Spirulina subsalsa PCC 9445: one gene and its partner. The protein of the gene in region 1 interacts with the protein of each later gene in a pairwise test. Links are inferred from orthologs where the notes say so. Each region holds a gene or a part of one and is shown on either strand. Other genes may lie near its edges.

Evidence for each region.
Region 2: the proteins of mrdA (region 1) and SPI9445_RS0106515 interact in binary tests that used the Escherichia coli proteins (3 or more experiments, as listed by UniProt). The link is inferred for Spirulina subsalsa PCC 9445 from one-to-one orthologs.

What each region holds. Positions count from the first base shown.
Region 1 is NZ_JH980292.1:459,811-463,026, reverse strand. What follows is about bases 101-2,995. They hold mrdA (penicillin-binding protein 2), read right to left. Parts: upstream 2,505-2,995; coding sequence 696-2,504; downstream 101-695. Other genes in these bases: SPI9445_RS0102510 (ABC transporter ATP-binding protein), read left to right, coding at 2,588-2,995; rsmD (16S rRNA (guanine(966)-N(2))-methyltransferase RsmD), read right to left, coding at 136-681. In the rest of the region: petG (cytochrome b6-f complex subunit V), read left to right, coding at 1-3; more of SPI9445_RS0102510, read left to right, coding at 2,996-3,216. UniProt on the Escherichia coli protein: Catalyzes cross-linking of the peptidoglycan cell wall. Responsible for the determination of the rod shape of the cell. Is probably required for lateral peptidoglycan synthesis and maintenance of the correct diameter during lateral and centripetal growth.
Region 2 is NZ_JH980292.1:1,375,458-1,378,742, forward strand. What follows is about bases 212-3,175. They hold SPI9445_RS0106515 (transglycosylase domain-containing protein), read right to left. Parts: upstream 2,652-3,175; coding sequence 771-2,651; downstream 212-770. Other genes in these bases: SPI9445_RS0106505 (NINE protein), read right to left, coding at 212-215; SPI9445_RS0106510 (DUF1825 family protein), read left to right, coding at 384-701; tyrS (tyrosine--tRNA ligase), read left to right, coding at 2,992-3,175. Also shown: more of SPI9445_RS0106505, read right to left, coding at 1-211; more of tyrS, read left to right, coding at 3,176-3,285. UniProt on the Escherichia coli protein: Cell wall formation. Synthesis of cross-linked peptidoglycan from the lipid intermediates.

The DNA of each region.
Region 1 (3,216 bases):
TAGCTAAGGTCTGCTGAATAACTGGGTTAGGGAACGGGGAACGGGGGAACAGGGGAGCAGGGGAATAGTGAATAGCTAAAACTCTTGAGTATTGCCTTTTCCCGACTCCCGACTCCCGACTCCCGACTTGCGCCCCTAAACGCCCTCCTCTTGATAAAAGGCGATCGCACTATTGCCATAAACCTTTTGTCGTGTGAGGGTGAGTTGCTGCACTTGGGGGGGAGGAGTCCAGAAATGGGGTTCGTATTCGGCCGCCATTATCCCATCCGGGGCCAGTAAGTGGAATGATGCGATCGCCTCTAAGGTCGGTTGATAGAGATCACTGGCATAGGGTGGGTCAAAATAAATACAATCAAACACCTGTCCCGCCAAACCGGGGAGTTTTTGGCGAACATCTCCACAGATCACTTGATACTCTTGCTCCCCCTGGGCGAACTGTTGCCAATTTTCCCCCATCACTCGGCAGGCCTTCCCCCACTTTTCAATCCCCACCACCCACCCGGCCCCTCGACAGAGGGCTTCTGCCCCCATCGAACCATTGCCCCCACAGAGATCCAGCCATCGACATCCTTCGAGGCGATCGCGCCACATATTAAACAAAGCCTCCCGCACCTTCGCCGGAGTCGGGCGCACATCACGCCCCGGCAGGGTTTTCAACGGTCGATTCCCATAAATTCGCATGGGGAGAACTCCCTTTAGGGCTGAGGATTATTCTTTTGCCGGAAATAGGCCTCCATGACCTGAGCCACCATCGGCCCCGCCACCGAACCCCCACCGCCCCCAGAATGTTCGGCAAAGGCCACCACGACAATTTCCGGCTTGTCAAAGGGTGCATAGGCCCCAAACCAAGCATGGGCTTTCCCCGGAGGAGCTTCCGCCGTGCCGCTCTTTCCGGCGGGTGTAGGAATCCCCTCACTTTGTAAAGCTCCCCCCGTTCCATTGGTGACAACCGCCCGCAGGGATTTCTGTAAAATATCAAGGGTTGAGGGTTTCAGATTTAAAGACTCTCGCCAATCCGAATTACTCTTACTGGGATCTTCCACTAAATGGGGTCGCACCCGATAGCCTCCATTCGCCGGAACAGCAAACATGACCGCCACTTGTAGAGGAGTCGCTTGGGTGAACCCTTGACCAATAGACATATTGATCGTATCCCCGACCGTCCACTCCCAGTTAAATTGCCTGCGTTTCCAAGCATCATCCGCAATCAGACCTGGAGCCTCAGATTTTAACTCAATCCCTGTTCTATCTCCAAAACCGTAACGACGGGCCCAGTCGATTAAGACCTCACCCCCTACCCCGCGACCGATTTGGCCGTGGAAGGTGTTACTACTCCAAGCCATCGCCCCGACATAGCCCATCGGTCCAAAACCGGCGCGATTCCATTCGCCTAATGCCATACCCCCCACTCGTAAATAGGCAAAAGTGGGGAGGATAGTACTGGGGGGATATTTGCCCGATTCCAGCCCCGCTGTGGCCGTCACGACTTTAAAGGTAGAAGCGGGAGGAAAACCCCGCAACGCCCGGTTAACAAAGGGATTGCCTTGACCTTGCAGTTTTTGCCAGGTTTCCGGGGTAATGCGGGAGGAGAAAATATTGGGGTCAAAGGTGGGAAAACTGGCCATAGCCAGCACGGCTCCATTATTGGGGTCAATGGCTACCACCGCCCCTCGACGGCTGCCTAGAGCTTGTTCGGCGGCTTTCTGAAGTTCTAAATCGAGGGTAATGGTGACATCCCTTCCGGCTTTGGCCTGTTTCTGCCCCAAAATCTGCACCACTTGACCCGCGCCGTTGACTTCCACTTGTTGTCCGCCCCACTCCCCGCGCAGCAGATGCTCATAGGCTTCTTCTACGCCCATTTGTCCCACAATATCCCCCAGACGGTAGCCGTCTTTGCGGCGTTGGGCGAGTTCTTCGGCGTTGAGTTCTCCGGTATAACCCAGAATGTGGGCGCCGACTTGTTTGTTGGGGTAATTGCGAATATGTTCAATATCCACATCCACGCCTTGTAATTCGGCACTGTATTCTTTAATGGCGGTAATTTGAGCTTCCGTTAAGTCTCGACCCACGGCTACCCGAGTGGGTGAGTTGTAGCCTGCATCTTCTACGGGGGTGCGAATGTCGGCCTCGGGAATTTTAAGGATTTGGGAAAGGCGTTTAACGGTTTGATCCCAAGTGTCGTATTTTTGGGCGAGGGGCCACACATAGGCCGTGTGAGCGAGGCGACTGCTGGCGAGGATGCGGCCTTTGCGGTCGAAAATGGTGCCACGGACGGGTTGCTTGGGAATGAGGCGAATGCGATTATTTTCGGCGAGTTCTTTGTTGCGATCGCCTTCGACTAACTGAAGGTAAGCTAAACGAGAACCAATGCCCCCTAACAGTAAGAGGCTAATCATTAGCATAATAAAGACAGACTGATATTGCCGCCCAACAGTGCGGGAGGTTTGTTTGGGTCCGACTTTGGACGCAGGTTGAACGGTGGTGGGATGAACGGCTCGCATCATGGGTTATTCGTCTTTCCTCTATTAGCCAATAAAATAGCAAATAACTCAGAGGTTGTACTCAAAGTGGGGATAAACAATCTGGAATGGATTCTACTCTAATCAAAACACAAATTTCGACAAATGAGGGCGCGGAATCCCTCGATGTTGAATTACGGCAGTTGTTCAAGGTGTTTGACGGGGAACCCGCCGTCAATGGGGTCAACCTCCAAGTTCGTCAGGGGGAGTTTTTTAGTATTCTCGGCCCTTCGGGTTGTGGTAAAACTACCCTGTTACGCATGATTGCAGGCTTTGAGACTCCCTCGGCCGGGGAGGTCTTGATTCAATCTCAACTCATGAATCGCATCCCGCCCTATCGTCGTCCGGTGAATACGGTGTTCCAAAGTTACGCTTTATTTAATCACCTCACCGTTGCAGAAAATATTGCCTTTGGTTTAAAAATCAGAAAAGTTCCTCGGACTGAACGGGAAGAACAAGTTAAGGTGGCTTTAGCGGGAGTCCAGATGGAAAAATTTGCCCAACGCTATCCGAATCAACTCTCCGGGGGACAACGGCAGCGCGTGGCCTTAGCCCGGGCCTTGGTCAATCGTCCGGCCGTGGTGTTATTAGATGAACCCCTTGGGGCCTTAGACCTTAAATTGCGTAAGGAGATGCAGGTGGAACTGTCTCGACTCCATCGGGAATTAGGGTTAACCTTTGTCATGGTGACTCATGA
Region 2 (3,285 bases), 920 kb from region 1 along the record:
GGCAACAACAAATACCACACCGCCTCCACCGCACTCGCCACATGGGGAATCGGCGTAGCAAACAACAACAAATACACCACCCCCCAACCCGGTTGGCGCAAATAAAACTTATGTAACCCCACCAGAGGAACCACCATCGGCATCACCGCCCCCACCAACGCCAACAACACCGCAACCTTTTGATTTCTGGGTTGTTGCCCAAGACTCTCTAACACAGAAACCCCCTTATTTCTTCTGGCTTGCGACTCACACCTTCCCCCCCTTGACGGATACGGAAAACCGAATTGTCCCCAGACTTTGCTCTGCTTTAAAATATTCTCTAGAGAGACTCTTTAAAAAAAGTCATTCGGTAAACCCACTATAACAACCAACGCAGAGGAATCATGGGATTTTTTGAATCCGAAGTTGTGCAACAAGAAGCCAAACAACTCTTTGAAGATTACCAGTCCTTGATCCAACTCGGCAGCGAGTACGGCAAATTTGACCGCGAGGGCAAAAAAATCTTCATTGAGCGGATGGAAGCCCTGATGGAACGCTACCGCATTTTCATGAAACGCTTTGAACTCTCCGAAGACTTCATGGCACAAATGACCGTTCAACAACTCAAAACCCAACTCGGTCAATTTGGCATCACCCCCCAACAAATGTTTGATCAAATGCACCTCACCCTAGAGCGCATGAAATCCGAAATTGAGCAATGATAAAACCCGCCCCACAGAGCAGCCTTTTCTGCTCCGTTCTAGCGGGTTTTCACTTTAACCCCCAGAATCCTACTGAGGACGACGGAATTGAGAAGCCGCCGGAAACTGCTTCACCGGCTCATTCCTCAGTGCTTCCAACATAAAATCACGCCAAATCGGTGCCGCATAACCGCCCCCCGTTACCCCTTTCCCCAAAGGACGGAAATTATCGTTACCAATCCAGACCGCCGTCGAGAGTTGGGGAACATAGCCCACAAACCACACATCCCGCTCGGCGGAAGTTGTTCCGGTTTTCCCGGCGGCTGGGCGGCCAATATTCGCCGCCGTCCCCGTTCCCCCTTCAATGACTCCCTTTAAGACAGCATTCAAAGAAGCTGTTGCCCAAGGATCTAACACTAATTGGGGATTAGGCGTATTATCTAAAATCACATTACCCCGGCTATCCGTCACCCGTACCATAATCGTGGGTTCTGAGTGCCAGCCTGTACTGGCAAAAGTGGCATAAGACCCCGCCATTTCCAAGGGAGTGACCCCAATCGCCCCCAGAGGCAGAGAAACCACCGGATCCAAGGGGCTTTTAATGCCCAAGGTACGACAAACTTCAATCACATTCTTCAAGCCCACCATTTGACCCAACTTCACCGCCGGGACGTTGCGAGATTGGATCAAAGAATCCCGTAAGCTCATCGGTCCAGCAAAACCACCGCCGTAGTTTCTCGGGGAATAGTAAGCCGCACCATCCCGATAACGAACTGGACTATCATCTACTACAGAATAAGGAGTAAACTTGCCACTGGCAAAAGCCGCATAGTACACATAGGGCTTAAAGGCCGACCCCGGCTGACGCAGAGACTGAATCGCCCGGTTAAACTGACTTTCCCGGTAGTTCACCCCCCCGACCAATGCTTTGACAAAGTGGGTGCGAGGGTCTACAGCCACCAAAGCCACTTGGTCGGCATAGAGTCCACGACCTCTTAAACGACGGTGAGCGGTGGCGACCTTTTCCTCCGCCATTTTCTGAAAGTTGTAGTCTACTGTCGTTTGAACCCGCATTCCCCCTTGTAAAACTGCATCTTGACCAAAGCGCTGCTGAAGTTCACTAATCACCGCTTCTGTCACATAGGGCAGTTCACTGGCTTTCCAAGCCGTGGGACGACTCACTAACAAGGGTTCGGCTCGGGCGGCGGTTTCTTCTTCCGGGGTAATCCAGCCCAATTCCCGCATCCGGGTTAAAACCATCCCTTGACGGCGTTTGGTTTCCTTATAGTTAATAAAGGGGCTGTAATCTTCTGGGGCTTGAATTAACCCCGCCATAACGGCCGCTTCAGCCAGGTTAATCTCTGAGGCGGATTTCCCGAAGAAACTCTGGGCGGCCGTTTCTGCACCGTAACTGTTATGACCCCAATAGATGGTATTGAGGTACATTTCTAGAATTTGGTCTTTGGTAAAAATCTGTTCGACCCGAATGGCTAAGACCGCTTCTGCCAGTTTCCGGCTGACGGTTCTTTCCCGGGAGAGAAAGAGGTTTTTCACCAACTGCATGGTGATCGTTGACCCCCCTTCTACAACCGAACCTTGCCGCCAGTTGGCCACTAATGCCCGGGCAATACTGTTCGGGTTGATTCCTTCATGAACATAAAAATGACTGTCTTCAATCGCTAAAACAGCACGCTTGAGTTCAGGTGAGATTTCATCGAGTTTAACCACACTTCGGTTATACTCGCCGTGCAGACTGTCTAGTAACTTGCCTTTAATATCGTAAATATAGGTGGTTTCGGTGGGAACATAATTCCGAAGCACCCTCACATCGGGTAAATTCCGAAAACTGACCGCTAGCCCCACGAGGCCGCCTGCCACAATTGAACTGGTCAGCATGGTGATCCCAATTAATGTCCCTCCAGCCACTTTGGCTGTGCCTAGGGCAAAGTCTAGGCCAGGAGTTCTAGGGATTCGTTTTTCTGGTTTTTGTCGAACAGTGCTGGTCGCCACGGTGATTTCACTTCCTCACTCAAAAAAAAGATTAAACGCTCTGAGGAGAGACAGAACTTTACAATTGGTCTAGGCAGTTATCTATGAAAGTTTAGCTTATTGTTAAACAATCTTGGGTCAGAGAGCATTTTTTATATTGTGCCAATTTAACAAATTTAGGCTGGGACAATATGGTTTAAATGTACCATTATTGGGCTGGGTGTTTTTGACACTATATAATACGAACCGCAACAATTTATGATCAAGGGGGGGAATTTTAATCCTCTCGGCTTGAATTGGGACTTTTAGACTGTACATTAACATGACATTGGATTTTTTGACTTCAGACCTGAATTGGCTAGAACGGGGAACCCATGAAATTTTCCCCAATCAGCCCAATTCTGGGGAAATTGAGGAAAATTTAGCTTTATTCCTAAGTAAAGTTGATCGGCCATTGCGGGTCAAGTTGGGAATTGACCCCACGGGGGCGGATCTCCATTTAGGACATAGTATTCCTTTCCGCAAGTTAAGAGCGTTTCAGGACGCAGGTCATACCGCCGTGGTTATTATTGGAGATTTTACCGCACAGATTGGGGATCCGACAGGAAAATCTGAG